One region of the Streptomyces sp. NBC_01525 genome, then DNA from elsewhere that is predicted to be linked to it. Evidence: riboswitches for the same ligand, from Rfam matches in the RefSeq annotation. Region 1 holds a riboswitch; the other holds the start of a gene.
What was found. A riboswitch is a leader RNA that binds a small molecule or an ion and turns the genes downstream of it on or off. The one in region 1 is predicted to bind glycine.

Region 1 (8,336 bases):
GTCCTCGCTCTCGGTCGGCTCGATCATCAGCGTGCCGGCCACCGGGAACGACATCGTCGGGGCGTGGAAGCCGTAGTCGATGAGGCGCTTGGCGACGTCGTCGATGCTCACGCCCGTGGCCTTGGTCAGCGGCCGGACGTCGATGATGCACTCGTGCGCGACCAGCCCGCCGGGACCGGTGTAGAGCACCGGGAAGTGCGGCTCCAGGCGCTTGGCGATGTAATTCGCGGAGAGCACCGCTACCTGCGTGGCGCGCTTGAGGCCCTCGCCACCCATGAGGCGGACGTACGCCCAGGAGATCGGCAGAATTCCGGCCGAACCCCAGGGCGCGGCGGAGATCGGGCCGACGCCGGTCTCCGGGCCCGCGGTGGGCTGCAGCGGGTGGTTGGGCAGGTACGGCGCGAGGTGGGCGCGGACGCCGACCGGGCCGACGCCGGGGCCACCGCCGCCGTGCGGGATGCAGAAGGTCTTGTGGAGGTTCAGGTGCGAGACGTCGCCACCGAACTTCCCGGGCTCGGCGAGGCCGACCAGCGCGTTGAGGTTGGCGCCGTCCACGTAGACCTGGCCGCCCGCGTCGTGCACCGCCGCGCAGATCTCGCTGATGTGCTCCTCGAACACACCGTGCGTCGACGGGTACGTGACCATCAGGACGGCCAGCTCGTCGCGGTGCTTGTCGATCTTGGCGTGCAGGTCCTCGGTGTCGACCTCGCCGTCCTCGCCGGTCTTGACGACGACGACCTTCATCCCGGCCATCACGGCGCTCGCGGCGTTGGTGCCGTGCGCCGACGACGGGATGAGGCAGACGGTGCGCTGCTCGTCGCCGTTGGCGCGGTGGTACGCACGCACCGCCAGCAGACCGGCCAGCTCGCCCTGGGATCCGGCGTTCGGCTGGAGGGAGACCTTGTCGTAGCCGGTGACGGCGGCCAGCCGCTCCTCCAGCTCCTGGATCAGCGTGAGGTAGCCCTGCGCCTGCTCGGCGGGGGCGAAGGGGTGCAGCTGCCCGAACTCCGGCCAGGTGACCGGCTCCATCTCCGTCGTCGCGTTCAGCTTCATCGTGCAGGAGCCGAGCGGGATCATGCCGCGGTCGAGCGCGTAGTCCTTGTCGGACAGGCGGCGCAGGTAGCGCAGCATCGCGGTCTCGGAACGGTGCTGGTGGAAGACGGGGTGGGTGAGGTAGCCGTCGGTGCGCAGCAGGCCCTCGGGCAGCGCATCGGCGGCCACCGCGTCCAGCTGCTCGACATCGCCGGAGACGCCGAAGGCGCGCCAGACGGCGGCGAGCTGCGCCCGGCCGGTGGTCTCGTCGCAGGCGATGCCGACGTGGTCCGCGTCGACCTGGCGGAGGTTGACACCGGCGTCCCGGGCCGCGGCGACGACGTCGACGGCCCGTCCCGGTACCCGGGCGGTCAGGGTGTCGAAGTACGCGCCGTGCAGCAGCTCCACGCCACCGGCCTTCAGGCCCTCGGCGAGGACCGTGGCGTAGCGGTGGGTACGGCAGGCGATGGCGGCCAGCCCGTCCGGGCCGTGGTAGACCGCATACATTCCGGCCATGACAGCGAGCAGCACCTGCGCGGTGCAGATGTTGCTGGTGGCCTTCTCACGGCGGATGTGCTGCTCACGGGTCTGCAGGGCGAGGCGGTACGCCTTGGCGCCGTCGGCGTCGACCGAGACACCGACCAGGCGGCCGGGCAGGCTCCGGGCGAACTTCTCGCGTACGGCCATGAATCCGGCGTGCGGGCCGCCGAAGCCCATCGGGACGCCGAAGCGCTGGGTGGTGCCCACCGCGATGTCGGCGCCCAACTCGCCCGGCGAGGTGAGGAGGGTCAGGGCCAGCAGGTCGGCGGCGACGGTGACGACGGCGCCCAGCTCCTGAGCCTGCGCGATGACCGCGCGGGGGTCGCGGACCGCGCCGGACGCCCCGGGGTACTGCAGCAGCACACCGAAAACGCCGCGCTCGGCGATCTCCGCCGGGATGCCGTCAACGAGGTCGGCGACGACGACCTCGACGCCGGTGGGTTCGGCGCGCGTCTTGATGACGGCGATGGTCTGCGGCAGGCAGTCGGCGTCGACGAGGAAGACGCCCTGCTTGACCTTGCCGACCCGCCGGGAGAGCGCCATGGCCTCGGCGGCCGCGGTGCCCTCGTCGAGGAGCGACGCGCCCGAGGTGGGCAGGCCGGTGAGGTCGGCGACCATCGTCTGGAAGTTCAGCAGCGCCTCCAGCCGACCCTGCGAAATCTCCGGCTGGTACGGGGTGTACGCCGTGTACCAGGCGGGGTTCTCCATGACGTTGCGCAGGATCACCGGCGGCGTGAACGTGCCGTGGTAGCCGAGGCCGATCATGGACGACAGGACCTGGTTGCGCTGGGCGAGGGCGCGCAGCTCGGCGAGGACGTCCGCCTCCGAACGGCCCTGCGGGAGCCCCAGCGCCTGGGCACTCTTGATCACATCGGGCACGGCGGCCGCGGTCAGCTCGTCCAGCGAACCGAATCCGACCTGCGCGAGCATCTTCGCCTGCGCCTCATGATCCGGACCGATGTGCCGGTGCGCGAAGGGCGTACCGCGCTCCAGCTCGGTCAGGGGGATGCGATTGGTGGTCATCTGCGGGGCCTCCTGGTCTCAACGACCTACGAGGGGCACACGGCGCTGGTGCCCGGACGGCCTCCCCCTCTGTCATCTCAACCTGAGAGCTTCACCGGCCCACCGCTGCGGCCCGGCTTTCACCGTCGGTGAGGAGGGGTTCCGGCGCTGCGTCGTCCGTGGCCCGCCCTGCTTTCCAGAGTGACCTCGTCCGAGCGGTACGTGTGCCTGAGAGTTTCCGGGGAGGATTTGCTCCTTCGGCGTCCGCGCCGCGAACGACGTGGACTCTCCCGCACGGGATCAGCGGCCATTTGCCAGCCTACCAGCGCGTCATCTGGGGGATCCTTCGAGTGGCCGACATACGAAATGTGCCGTTTGGTAGGTGTCACAAGGCAGTTGCGACCAGTTGGAGGGGCCGTGCAAACCGATATCGACCCGCGGAGCCTGATCGGCCGCAAGGCATACGACCGCCAGGGCGCCAAGATCGGCACCGTGGACGAGGTCTACCTCGACGACGCGACCGGCGAACCCGAATGGGCGGCAGTGCGCACCGGTCTTTTCAGCCGCGATGCCTTCGTCCCCCTGGAGCCGAGCCGCCTGGTCGACGACGCCCTGCACATCCCCTACGACCGCAAGCTGATCAAGGACGCCCCCGACTTCGGCGTCGGCCGCCACCTCTCCCCCGAGCAGGAACTCCAGCTCTACCACCACTACCGGCTGGACATCACCTCCCCGGGGGACGTCGACCGTCCCCCTGCCGACAAGAACTTCGGCAACGTCGCGGGGTCGGACGGCTGACGGCCGTCCCAGATACACAGCCCGACGTTCTGCGCCCGGCCGATGGGTTACGAGCCGCGGCAGGCACCTCCCGAGGAGGAGATCGTCGACGGGCCGGGGGAAGCCGCCCCACGTACGGGCTCGCCATCGGGTGACGCCCCTGCCCGGTCAGGCTCCGGGCAATCCGGCTCCTGGTGACCCGGCTCCGCCCGGCCCGACTCCAGGGGGCCCGATTCCGGGTCGTCCGACTCCGGACCGCCGGATATCGGGCGACCGGATATCCCGCTCGGCCCGCTCTCTCCGCCCATGACCGGCGCTGCCTCACCCCCTACGGGACCCGCCATCGGCGCGCCACCCACCAGCGGCAACGGCTCCCCGGGCCGTAGCGCCGGATCGTCCACGGCGAAGGTCCGGACCCGCCCCGGCGCCGACCACGGCTGCTCGAAGCGCACCGTCACTCGCCCCACCCCGCTGCCCTGCACCCATCCGGCGCCGTACTCGTCATGGACGACGTCCAGCCCGGGATGCCAGCGCCGCGGCCGCGCCTCCTCCGGCTCCGCCCCGCCCCGCTCCTCGTCCCCCGCGGCCGCCCCCAGGGCCAGCTGAGCCGCTTCGACGGCCTCCCGCTCCGTGGCCAGCTGGGCGAACAGATCCTCCTGCGTGAAGTCGGCCAGCCCGCTCACCCCCACCCCCAGCAGCCGCACCCCGCCCGTGGTGTCCACCAGGCCCAGCAGGCGGATCACCGCCTCCCGCACCACCGCCGGGTCATCGGTGGGCCCGCGCAGCGTCTCCGACCGCGTCAGGGTCGAGAAGTCGTAGTTCCGTACCTTGATCACGACCGTGCGGCCGGAGCGACCGGCGGCTCGCAGCCGCTGCACGCACCGCTCCGCCAGCCGCACCAGCTCGTTGCGCACCCGGGTGCGGTCGGTGAGGTCGACCTCGAAGGTGTCCTCCACCGACACCGACTTCGCGTCCCGCTCGGCGACGACCGGCCGGTCGTCCCGGCCCAGCGCCATCGCGTACAGCCCCGCCCCGTGCGCCCTCCCCAGCAGCCGCACCAGCTCCGCCTCCCCCGCCTCGGCGGTCTCCGCGACGGTCGTGATCCCCGCCCGGCGCAGTGCCTCGGCCGTCGCCGGTCCGACACCCGGCAGGGTGCGGACGGTCATCGGTCCCAGCAGCTCCCGCTCGGTGCCCGGCTCGATGATCCGCAGACCGTCCGGCTTGGCCGCCTCCGATGCGATCTTGGCGAGCATCTTGGCCCCGGCCAGCCCCACCGAGCCCGTCAGCCCCGTGACAGCCCTGATGTCGCGCCGCAGCTGCTCGCCGACCGCGCGGGCGGCGGCGGAGTCGGCCGCGACGCCGCCCGCCTCCAGGTCGACGAACGCCTCGTCCAGACTCAACGGCTCGACCAGCGGCGACAGCCCGTGCAGCAGCTCCATGACGCTGTCGCTGACCTGCCGGTAGACGGAGAAGCGCGGACTGAGATAGGCGGCGTTGGGGCACAGCCTGCGTGCCTGAGCTGTCGGCATCGCCGACCGGACCCCGAAGACCCGTGCCTCGTACGACGCGGTCGAGACGACGCCGCGCGGCCCAATCCCGCCCACGACCACCGGCTTACCGCGCAGGCTGGGCTTGGCCGCCTGCTCGGCGGCCGCGAAGAACGCATCCATGTCGAGATGCAGAATCGTCGGCACACGTCTCACACGACCGATGCTGCCGCATACCACTGACAATCGGCCCCGAGCAGGGCCGGAACGTCCGGCGAAGGCCGCCCGGAGGCGGCCGGGGCTCAGCCCGCGCGGTTGCGCCGCCGGGCCAGCTCGTCGTGCGGGTTCTGCCCGACCAGGGTCTCGCCCGTGTCCACCCGCTCACCGTGCAGCTGGGACAACGTGCTCTCCACGTCCCGCCACACCACGCCGATGGCGATGCCGAAGACGCCCTGACCGCCCTGGAGGAGATCGACCACCTGATCCGGGGAGGTGCATTCATAGACCGTCGCGCCGTCGCTCATCAGCGTCATCCGCGTCAGATCGGCCAGGCCCCGGGAGCGCAGGTGCTGCACGGCGGTGCGGATGTTCTGGAGCGACACGCCCGTGTCCAGCAGCCGCTTGACGATCTTCAGAACGACGACGTCCCGGAAGCTGTAGAGCCGCTGGGTCCCCGAGCCGTACGCCGGGCGGACGCTCGGCTCCACCAGGCCGGTACGCGCCCAGTAGTCGAGCTGCCGGTAAGTGATGCCCGCGGCCGCACACGCGGTCGGTCCTCGGTAACCGATGACCGCCGTTCCACGCTCCGCCGACACCGCGGCGGCCTGTACCGGGGCACGGTCCGCCACCATGCCCGAAGGGAGCGGCAACGCCCCCTCCGCCGTACCGTCACCGGTGATTGCCACGCCGCCCTCCGTCCTCCACGTCCCGGACGGGACCTGCCATATCGACGGTATGCAGTCACTCGGGGTGCGTCAACGATCGCCGCGCTCGCCGCGCCGAGTGATAATCACCCCACGAGTGGTTTCTCGTACCCCGAGACGGGGAAGGCGTAGCTGGTTGGCCGAAAACGTCAGCTGATGGCCGGTTCCTTGCGGCGCCCACTAGAGCGCCGCCACCGGCCGCTGTCACTGGCTGTTGGTGCCGAAGTCCTCGGGTGAGATCTGGTCGAGGAACTCGCGGAACTTCTCCACCTCGTCCTCCTGCTCGTCCGGAATGGCGATGCCCGCGTCGTCCAGCACACCATCGGTGCCGAAGATCGGCGTACCGGTGCGCAGCGCCAGCGCTATCGCGTCGGACGGTCGTGCACTGACCTCCACCCCGCTGGCGAAGACCAGCTCGGCGTAGAACACCCCCTCACGCAGATCCGTGATGCGGACCTGCGTCAGCTCCTGGCCCACCGCTTCCAGCACATCCTTGAAAAGGTCGTGCGTCAGCGGCCTGGCAGGGACCATGCCCTGCTGGGCGAAGGCGATGGCGGTGGCCTCCCCCGGCCCGATCCAAATGGGCAGGTAACGATCGCCTCCCACCTCCCGCAGGAGCACGATCGGTTGGCTGGAAGGCATTTCCACCCGGACACCCACGACGTCGAGCTCGTTCACACAGCAACCCTAGGACGTGCCCGGCAGGTTTGGGTAGTCGGGCAGGTATTTGCTCACCGGAGATGGGCCTGCAGCGCGCTCTCGACGAGCGCGGCGTGCAGCCGCACGGAGAGGGTGGCCAGCTCCCTGGCCGTCGCCTCCGCATGCGCCCTGGTCTGCGGATTACGGTGCCGCCGCAGCGGCGCCACGACCTGTTCCACCAGGCCGGCCTCGCGCTCGGCGGCCGCCTTCACGGCCCGCAGATGACGCGGTTCGAGCCCGAAACCGCCGAGATCCGCGACGAGCCGGGCGATACCGACGGCCTCGCCGCCGTAGCTGCCCTCCGCATCGGCGGTGAGCAGGCCGTACGCCTCCCACTCGGCCAGCTCGGCCTCGTCCACCTCGGCGGCGGCGAGCAGCTCGGCACGGCCGATCCGGGCCGTCGCGGGCCGCTCCTCGCCCAACTCGGGGACGCCCTCCACCAGGTCCCTGGAGGGCGCCGGGGCGGGCAGCGGCACCTCCTCGCCGCGCTCCTGGGCATCGAGGTGCTCACGGATGACCTTCAGCGGGAGGTAGTGGTCCCGCTGCATCCGCAGCACGCTCGCGAGGCGCTGGACATCGGCGGTGGTGAATTTGCGGTACCCGGACGGCGTACGCGTCGGCTCGACGAGTCCCTCGGCCTCCAAGAAACGGATCTTGGAGATCGTGACCTCGGGGAACTCCTCGCGCAGCAGGCCGAGCACCGCGCCGATACTCACCGGCTTGCCGTCCGAGGAGGTGGTGCCGGACCAACCGGCACCACCTGTCGGTGTATGGCGCATATGCCTTCCCTGGCCGGTCAGATCCCCGCGCCCCGCTGGCTCGGGTAGAAGACCAGGCGGTACTTGCCGATCTGCACCTCGTCACCGCCGGCCAGAGCGACGGAGTCGATCCGCTCGCGGTTGACGTAGGTGCCGTTGAGGCTGCCGACGTCGGCGACAGTGAAGACACCGTCCTGACCGCGGCGGAACTCCACATGGCTGCGGGAGACCGTCACATCGTCGAGGAAGATGTCGCTCTGCGGATGCCGGCCCGCCGTCGTCAGCTCGCCGTCCAGCAGGAAGCGGCTGCCGGAGTTGGGCCCCCGGCGGACGATCAGCAGCGCGGATCCCAGCGGCAGCGCGTCGACCGCCGCCTGCGCCTCGGGCGACAGCGACGGGCTCAGGTTCTGCCCCGTGCTCTCCCCGTCGTACGCCTCGATACCGGAGATCGAGATCGTCGACGTCGTCTCGGACGGGCGCTCGGGCTGTGCGCCCGCACGCAACGGCGCGCCGCACTGCGAACAGAACTTGCCCACCTCGGCGTTCCGGTGACCACACCTCGGGCAGGTCGAGCCCGCCGCCCCTTCCGCGCCCGGCGCCGCAGAGCCCTGGGCACCTATGCGACCGGCACCGCACGGGTCACCAGCACCCGCCCCGGGACCACCCGCGACCTCATCGCGGAAGAGCGGACGGTCCGCTCCGGCGCCGCCCTCCTCGGGCTGACGCGGGGCGCGGTGCCGCGCCGTGCCGCTGTCGCCCTCCTGGCGTGCACTCTTGCCGAACAGCTTTCCAAACAACTTCACGGGCGATTCCCCTTGTACGAAACAGACCCGCCCGTGGGGCAGGACGAACCCTCGATGCACACACCGGCCGATCCGGACATCCTGTGAACGTCCGCGGCCTCCAGACAGTTTCCCTCACACGCCCCATACACGGTGCGTCGACCCCCCGCTACCTCATGCCCTTCCCGGGCCATCCCCATACGCGTCTCTCTCACTGCGATGACGACCGAGCGTAGTCAGGCCGCTTCGCCTCTCGCAAGGCGTCCACGATGATCTTCTGCTCACCCGTGACACCCACCGTGGCCTGCTCCTTTTCCAGAGTCTGCACCACACCAC
Region 2 (8,336 bases), 4.4 Mb from region 1:
GCACAGTGAGACACACCGGTGGCGGCCGGGCCGCACCGGCCCGGCGCGGCGGCCCCACCCGGGGTGAGGTGTCCCGCTACGGGCTACGTCGCCCGCATGCGGATACGGGGCTACTTCTCCCGCTTGTAGAAGGGCAGCGCGACGACCTCGTACGGCTCGTGGCTGCCACGGATGTCGACCTTGACGCCTTCGGTGCCGGGGGCGGCGTGCGCGGCGTCGACGTACGCCATCGCGACCGGCTTGCCGAGGGTGGGCGACGGCGCCCCGGAGGTCACCTCGCCGATGACGGTGCCCGCGGCATCGACCACCGCGTAGCCCGCCCGCGGCACCCGGCGGCCCTCGGCGATCAGGCCGACGAGCGTGCGCGGCGGCTGCTCCTCGGCGCGCGCGGCGGCCGCCTCCAGCGCGGCGCGGCCGACGAAGGCGCCGCCGTTGGACGTCTTCTCGAACTTCACGACCCGGCCCAGACCCGCGTCGAACGGCGTGGTCGCCGTCGTCAGCTCATGGCCGTAGAGCGGCATGCCCGCCTCCAGGCGCAGCGTGTCGCGGCAGGACAGACCGCACGGCACCAGACCCACGTCCTTGCCCGCCGCCAGCAGCGCCTCCCAGAGCGCGGCCGCGTCCTCCGGCCGTACGAACAGCTCGAAGCCGTCCTCGCCGGTGTATCCCGTACGGGCGATGAGCGCGGGCACCCCGGCGACCGTGCCGGGCAGCCCGGCGTAGTACTTCAGCCCGTCCAGGTCGGCGTCGGTGACGGCCTTGAGGATGCCGGGGGACTCCGGGCCCTGCACGGCCAGGAGCGCGTAGGCGTTGCGGTCGTCGCGGATCGCGGCGTCGAAGCCGCCGGCCCGGGCGGTCAGCGCGTCCAGGACGGTCTGCGCGTTGGAGGCGTTGGCGACGACCAGGTACTCCTGCTCGCCCAGGCGGTAGACGATCAGGTCGTCGAGGATGCCGCCGTCCTCCTGGCAGATCATGGTGTAGCGGGCGCGGCCCGGCTTCACGGAGCCGATGTTGCCGACCAGCGCATGGTCGAGGAGGTCGGCCGCGCGCGGGCCGGTGACGGTGATCTCGCCCATGTGGGAGAGGTCGAAGAGACCGGCGCGGGTGCGGACGGCGACGTGCTCGTCACGCTCGCTGGCGTAGCGCAGAGGCATGTCCCAGCCGGCGAAGTCGGTCATGGTCGCGCCCAGCGCGCGGTGGACGGCGTCGAGCGCGGTGCGGCGGGGGGCATCGGTCATAGTGGGCTCCCGGACAGGATGAGAGGACATGTCTCCCCATCTGTCATCGGAACCTGAGAGGTTCACCGGAATCCCGCGAACGGGCCGGTTTGCACCTTGGGTGGAGCCGCTCCCGGACCGGGCCGCGGCTCGCTTTTCAGATCTGCCTCGCCCGCGCGGTATAGGGGCCTGAGAGATTCAAGGGAGGACTTGCTCCTTCGGCGCCCCGGCGTGCGGCCGGGGACTCTCCCGCGCGGATTCAAGCGGCCGGTATGGAGTTGACCGTGCACGGCGGAACACAGGAGTGCACGTGGCGCCGACATCATTGCATGGGAACGCCGCACGTAGGAGCCCCGGCCCGGAACCCACGGGACGGACCGGACGGAGCGCCTCCGCCCGGCCCCGCCCCAGCTCGCGTGGCCCCGTGCGCCCCGGATGCCATGGCACCGGAACGCCCCATGCCGTGAAGGGCATTACCTTTCCTTGACACTGTGCGGGGGATGGGGGCGGGCCGCCGCCCGGCCCCGCCGAACGGGGAGGGGCGATCACGGTGCAGAGCGAAGCCGCGCGCACGGCCACACCGGGGGGCGGGGGCGCCGCGCCGTCCGGGCTGGTGCCGGGCCCGCGCACGCCTTGGGGCCCGCGCACGCCTTGGGGGGCGCGGGCGGGGCGGAGGTCGGACGATGCCCCGGGCTCGGACGATGCCCCGGGCTCGGCGGGCGGCCCGGGCTCCGGCGATGCCCCGGCTCCGGGCGGCACCTCGGGCCCGGCTCCGGGCGGCACTTCGGGATCGGGCGGCGTCCCGGCCCCGGGCTGCGCCCCCGCCGCGTCCCCCTCCACCCCCGCCGTCACCGACCTCCGCGCCCGCCCCACCGCCACGCTCCCGCCCGAACTCCGCTTCCCCGCGGGTGCCGTGGTCGTCGTCTCCGGGCTGCCCGGCAGTGGCAAGAGCACCCTGATGCACCGCGTCGTACCGGCGGCCGACGACGGGGGCGCGCCCGTCCACCGCGTCGACTCCCAGGACGTGCGCGCGCGCTGGGAGCGCGGCCGGTTGCGCCGGGTGCCGTACGTCCTCTACCGGCCACTCGTCCGGGTGGCGCACTACCTCGGGCTGCGCCGGGTGCTGCGCTCGGGCCGGGGCGCGGTGGTGCACGACTGCGGCACACAGGCCTGGGTGCGCCGCTGGATCGCCCGCGCCGCGTGGCGCGGCGGGCGCCGCCCCCACCTGCTGTTGCTCGACGTCCCGCCCGAGGTGGCGCGGTGCGGCCAGCGCTCGCGCGGGCGCGGGGTGTCCGGCTACGCCTTTGCCCGGCACCGCGCGGCCGCCCGGCGGCTGATCGGGGACGCGGCGGCGGGCCGCCCGCCCCGGGGTTTCGCCTCGGCCGTCCTGCTGGACCGGGCCGCGGCGGACCGGCTGCGCGTGCTCCGCTTCGACGGGGGAGGGCCCGCGGCCCGGGCGGCGGACGCGGCGCCGCCGCCACTCGTCTAGGCTCGTCGGCCAGAGCGCGCGGTACGGAAGCGGATGGATGGACATGAACTTTCCCGAGCAGGGGATCGAGCAGGGAATACCGCAACTGGCGTGGCCCGCCAACGCACTCGAAGAGGTCCTCGGGGCCTCGGTCGGCCACCCCGGCGCGGGCGGCCGGATCGTGGAGGTGCTGGGCCGCAGCCGGGTGTGGGTGCCGCTGCCCAACGGCGGCGGTCCGGACGCCGCGGGCCCCGGTGGCCGGGGCCTGGATCTGCCCACCGTCCAGATCGACGACGCGGCGTACGTCCCGGTGTTCAGCTCCGAGCAGGAGTTCCTGCGGACCGTCGGCACGCACATGGCCTTCACCGTCGCCCCGGCGCAGGAGTTCGCCCGCGGGCTGCCGCCGCTGCTCGGTATCGCCGTCAACCCCGGCGGCACGGTCGGCACCACGCTGCCCGCGCCCGCGGTGGCCGAGCTGTGCCGGGAGGCGGTGCCCGGGATGCCTGCGCCCCTCGGCGGCCGGGTGCGGCTCTTCGAGCCGGACTGGCAGGAGGAGCCGGTGGACTTCCTCGCGGCCGCCGGGCTGGAGTTCTCCGGCGTTGGAATTGTCCGAACTGCCCGTCGCGCCCTGGCAAGTGTGGAGGGCGACACGCCCGCGCTCTTCGTCGGCGTGGAGATCGACGCCACCCTCGCCGACCCCTTCGACGACGCCACCCGCGAGGTGGCCCTCACGGCCCTGGGGCGCGCGCTCGGCGCGGTTCCGGTGGCCTGGCCCGTCCAGTTGGTGCTGCTGGACGTCGCCCAGGGCGATCCGGTCGCCGACTGGATGGGTGCGCGCGTACGGCCCTTCTACTCCCGGGACCACTCGTAAGCTGGACGGACGACGGGCGGACGTACCCCACACGGCCGCCGGAGAAGGGACGGACCACGTGAGCGCGGGTGCGCATCAGGGAGCGGCGGCAGGCCGGGTCGAGCAGATGCTGGGGCAGGTCACGCCCGGCCGCTACGACGCCTACGAAGCGCTGCTGCACGCGCTCGCCGCCGGTCAGGTCTGGATGCTGCTCTGGCACGGCCGCGCCGGGATGCCCGACGCGCAGTACGGGAACATGGAGGTCGACGGCCTGGGCTACGCGCCCTGCGTCACCTCCGCACCCGAGTTGGCCGCCTCCGGCTGGAACCGCGACCACGAGTTGGTCACCGGTGTCGAGATCGCCGCCGCCCTCTTCCCCGACCGGTGGGGCCTGTGGCTGAATCCGCACGCCCCCGGCGGCGGCGTCGGCATCCCCTGGCTGGATCTGCGCCGCATCGCCGGCGGCCTCGACCGGCTGCCCGCCGGACCGCTGCGCATCACCGAACCGGTCATCGACCTCCCGCAGTTCTACGCCCTCCTCGCACAGAACGCCCACCGCACGCCCGCCGTACGGTCGTTGCGCCGCGCCTGGGTGCAGCCCGCCCTCGGCGCGCCGTACCTCGCCCTCGGCCTGGACCTCTACGACGCGGGCCAACAGGGCGTGGACGCCGCCCGGTTGATGATCCAGCAGTCGATCGGCGCGGTCCCGGACGGGCTGCCCGTCTCGACCGTCGCGATGAACGACGAGTACGACCCGGTCGGCATGTGGATGCGGGCCTGCGCGCGCCCCTTCTTCGATCGTGAGGGCTATGGCACCCCGGTGCAGCCGCCCGCCCCCGGGTACGGCTACCCGCGCCCCTACTGACCCGGCGGCGCGCCCACCGGGCCGCCCCGGAGTTGCGCCGCCTCGGGCACGGCGCCCCCAATTGCCCTGTTTGCCCGTAAGTTGACGGGCGTTTTCCCGCCACGGAATTCTCCGCTCAGACGTCCATTCCGTCCGCATAGCGGAGACTTGTGGACCACATCACAGTTGCGCATCCATTCACCTTGGGGGCTGGTGAGTGATCGCGAATCGGATGAAGACTCCGGCAGCAGGGCATCGGCCCTGTGTACGAACACCATCCGGACACCTGCCAGGTGAACGCGCGACGTTTCGCGTGGCGAACGTTCCGTGCATCCGTACGAGGGCGTGCGGCGGCGATGGGGACCAGGCCGCGAGCGCGGCGGGGCGTGAGGCCGGCCACCGTCGGCCGAGAGGGGTCAAAGGCACTGTGACCGCACCGATCGAGACCACCGGCGCGGCTGCCCAGACGCAGCCGGAAGCGGTGCTGAAGGGCGTGGAGGGCAAGCGGATCGAAGGCCGCTCGCTGGGCCGCATCGCGCTGCTGCGCTTCCGGCGCGACAAGGTCGCGGTGGCCGGTGCCATCGTTGTCATCCTGCTCATCGCCGTTGCCGCGCTCTCCCGCCCGCTCCAGGCACTGCTCGGTCTCGACCCCGACAGCCCCAACCAGTCGCTGATCGACCCCAACACCACGCTTCCCAAGGGCGACCTGGGCGGCATGAGCGGCGATCATCCGCTGGGTGTGGACCCGAAGTTCGGCCGCGATCTGCTCGCCCGGGTGCTGGAGGGCTCCTGGGTCTCGCTGATCGTCGCCTTCGGCGCCACTGTGCTGTCGGTGGCGATCGGCACGGTCATGGGCGTGATCGCCGGTTTCTACCGCGGGCGCGTCGACGCGGTGATCAGCCGGCTGATGGATGTCTTCCTGGCGTTCCCGCTGTTGCTGTTCGCCATCGCGATTTCCGCCTCGCTCCAGGGGGGCGCTTTCGGCCTCACCGGACTGCCGCTCCACCTCTCCGTGCTGATCTTCGTGATCGGCTTCTTCAACTGGCCGTACATGGGCCGCATCGTGCGGGCACAGACGCTGTCACTGCGGGAGCGGGAGTTCGTCGACGCGGCGCGCGGCATGGGCGCGCGCGGCCCGTTCATCCTCTTCCGCGAACTGCTGCCCAACCTCGTCGGCCCGATCGTCGTCTACTCGACGCTGCTGATCCCCTCCAACATCCTCTTCGAGGCGGCGCTGAGCTTCCTGGGTGTCGGCATCCAGCCGCCCCAGGCGTCCTGGGGCGGCATGCTCAACCAGGCGGTCAAGTACTACGAGGTCGACCCGCAGTACATGCTCGTCCCCGGTCTCGCCATCTTCGTCACCGTGCTCGCGTTCAACCTGCTCGGTGACGGTCTGCGGGACGCACTGGACCCCCGCGGCGGCCGCTGAGCCGGCCCCCGCCCGCCGCACCACGTCCAGTCGTTCCGAAGTTTTCCGAAGTCATTTCTCGAAGTGTTCGACGATTGAAGGGGAGCGCCACCATCATGCGAAGGTCAGTTCCGGTCGCGGCGATAGCGGCCATCACCAGCGCGGGCCTGCTGGCCGGCTGCACCGGAGGGGCCGGATCCACCGCCTCCGGCAAGGCGAACGCCGCCACCGAGGGAATCGTCAACGCCTCGGACGCGAAGGGCGGCACGGTCACCTACGCGATGAGCGACGCCCCCGAGTCCTTCGACCCGGGCAACACCTACTACGCGTTCGTGTACAACTTCAGCCGCCTCTACGCGCGTTCCCTGACGACCTTCAAGCCGGGCCCCGGCCCCAAGGGCAACGAGATCGTCCCGGACCTCGCCGAGTCCAAGGGCAAGTCCTCCGACGGCGGCAAGACCTGGACGTACAAGCTCCGCAAGGGCGTGAAGTACGACGACGGCACCGACGTCACCTCGCAGGACGTCAAGTACGCCGTCGAGCGCTCCAACTTCGCCCGCGACACGCTGTCCCTGGGGCCCAACTACTTCCAGCAGTTCCTCAAGGACAACGACGGCGGCGGCTACAAGGGCCCGTACAAGGACAAGAGCAAGTCCGGTCTGAAGTCGATCGAGACGCCGGACGACCACACCATCGTCTTCCACCTCAAGAAGGCGCTCGCGGAGTTCGACCAGCTGGTCAGCGCCCCGCAGACCGCGCCGGTCCCGCAGGCCAAGGACAAGGGCGCCGACTACACCAGGTCCGTGGTCTCCTCCGGTTCGTACAAGTTCCAGGACTACCAGGAGGGCAAGCAGCTCACCCTCGTCCGCAACCCGCACTGGTCGGCGAAGACGGACCCGCTGCGCAAGCAGCTGCCGGACAAGATCGTCCTGAAGCTGAAGGTGGCGCAGTCCACCATCGACAAGGACCTGCTGGCCGGGAACACCACCGTCGACCTGGCCGGTAAGGGCGTCGACGCGCAGACACAGGCGCAGCTGCTGACCGACGCCAAGGAGAAGGGCAACACCGACAACGCCCTCGGCCAGCGGCTCAACTACCTGTCGATCGACACCAAGGTGAAGCCGTTCGACAAGCTCGCCTGCCGCCAGGCGGTCGAGTACGCCGTCGACAAGAAGGCCGTGCAGACCTCTCTCGGCGGCCCGATCCGCGGCGACATCGCCTCCACCGTCCTGCCGACCGACATCCCCGGCTACGAGAAGTTCGACCTGTACCCGCAGAAGTACTCGGGCGACAACCTCGACCTCACCGAGGCGAAGAAGAAGTGGGCCGAGTGCGGCGCCGGGAACGTCTCCACCACCATCCTCGCCCGCAGTGACCGGCAGGAGGAGGTGGACGCGGCGACCTCCGTCATCTCCTCGCTGAAGAAGCTCGGCATCACCGCCAAGATCCAGCAGTACCCGAGCAGCAAGTACTTCTCGGACTATGCGGGCGTCCCGACGTTCAACAAGAAGAACAACGTCGGCCTGATCATGATGCAGTGGGGCGCCGACTTCCCGACCGGCTACGGCTACCTCCAGCAGATCCTCAACGGCAAGGCCATCTCCAGCTCCGGCAACGTCAACCTCTCCGAGACGGACGACCCGGAGATCAACAAGCTCCTCGACTCCGCCGTCGCCAACCCCGACAAGGCCGGGCGCGAGAAGGCGTACGCCGAGATCGACAAGAAGGCGATGAGCCAGGCCCTGATGGTCCCGCTCACCTACTTCAAGGTCCTGAACTACCGCTCCCCGAAGGCCACGAACATGGTGGCCACCTCGGCCTACAGCGGGCAGTACGACTACCTCAACATCGGCGTCAAGAAGTAAGTCCCGGAAGGCAGGTGAAGGCATTGGCGCCCGCGGCCGGCCCCCTCGGCCCCGCGGGCACCGACGCCGCATCCCCGTGTTCTCGTACCTCATCCGCAGGGTGATCAGCGCGGTGATCCTGCTGCTGATCGTCAGCGCGGTCACCTTCGGCATCTTCTTCCTGCTGCCGAAGATCGCCGGGCAGACCACCGACCAGCTCGCCCAGCAGTACATCGGCAAGTCGCCGACGCCCGCCGACATCGCGGCGGTGAAGAGGAACCTCGGCCTGGACAAGCCCGTGTACGAACAGTATTGGGAGTTCCTCAAGGGCATCTTCACCGGCGTCGACTACAAGTTCGGCCCCGAGGCGGCGCGCTGCCACGTCCCGTGCTTCGGCTACTCCTTCAAGACCCATATCGAGGTCTGGCCGGAGATCCAGTCCCGCCTGCCGGTCACCCTGTCGCTCGCCCTCGGTGCGGCCGTCGTCTGGCTCGTCTCCGGCATCACCACCGGCGTCATCTCCGCGCTGCGCCCCGGATCGCTCTTCGACCGGCTGTCGATGGGAGTCGCCCTGGCCGGTGTGTCGCTGCCGATGTTCTTCACCGGAGCCATCGCGCTGGCGCTCTTCACCTACCAGTGGCCGATCTTCGAACGCAGCGATTACGTCCCGCTCTTCGACAACCCCCTCCTGTGGGCCCGCACGCT

Region 2: it holds a riboswitch for glycine, as region 1 does, so the genes downstream of both, gcvT (glycine cleavage system aminomethyltransferase GcvT) here and gcvP (aminomethyl-transferring glycine dehydrogenase) in region 1, are expected to answer to the same signal.

The regions. Positions count from the first base shown of each region.
Region 1 covers NZ_CP109397.1:584,022-592,357, forward strand. Annotated here, with positions in the region: gene gcvP (aminomethyl-transferring glycine dehydrogenase) at 1-2,595, opposite strand, end outside; glycine riboswitch at 2,781-2,877, opposite strand; gene OG422_RS02615 (PRC-barrel domain-containing protein) at 2,992-3,372, shown strand; gene OG422_RS02620 (DNA polymerase IV) at 3,420-5,054, opposite strand; gene OG422_RS02625 (MerR family transcriptional regulator) at 5,141-5,743, opposite strand; gene OG422_RS02630 (bifunctional nuclease family protein) at 5,966-6,439, opposite strand; gene OG422_RS02635 (MerR family transcriptional regulator) at 6,493-7,239, opposite strand; gene OG422_RS02640 (FHA domain-containing protein) at 7,257-8,081, opposite strand; gene OG422_RS02645 (DUF881 domain-containing protein) at 8,212-8,336, opposite strand, start outside.
Region 2 covers NZ_CP109397.1:4,947,233-4,955,568, forward strand. Annotated here, with positions in the region: gene gcvT (glycine cleavage system aminomethyltransferase GcvT) at 111-1,238, opposite strand; glycine riboswitch at 1,385-1,479, opposite strand; partial or broken gene OG422_RS22260 (AAA family ATPase) at 1,972-2,706, shown strand; gene OG422_RS22265 (enhanced serine sensitivity protein SseB) at 2,750-3,556, shown strand; gene OG422_RS22270 (enhanced serine sensitivity protein SseB C-terminal domain-containing protein) at 3,615-4,400, shown strand; gene OG422_RS22275 (ABC transporter permease) at 4,807-5,808, shown strand; gene OG422_RS22280 (ABC transporter substrate-binding protein) at 5,904-7,652, shown strand; gene OG422_RS22285 (ABC transporter permease) at 7,729-8,336, shown strand, end outside.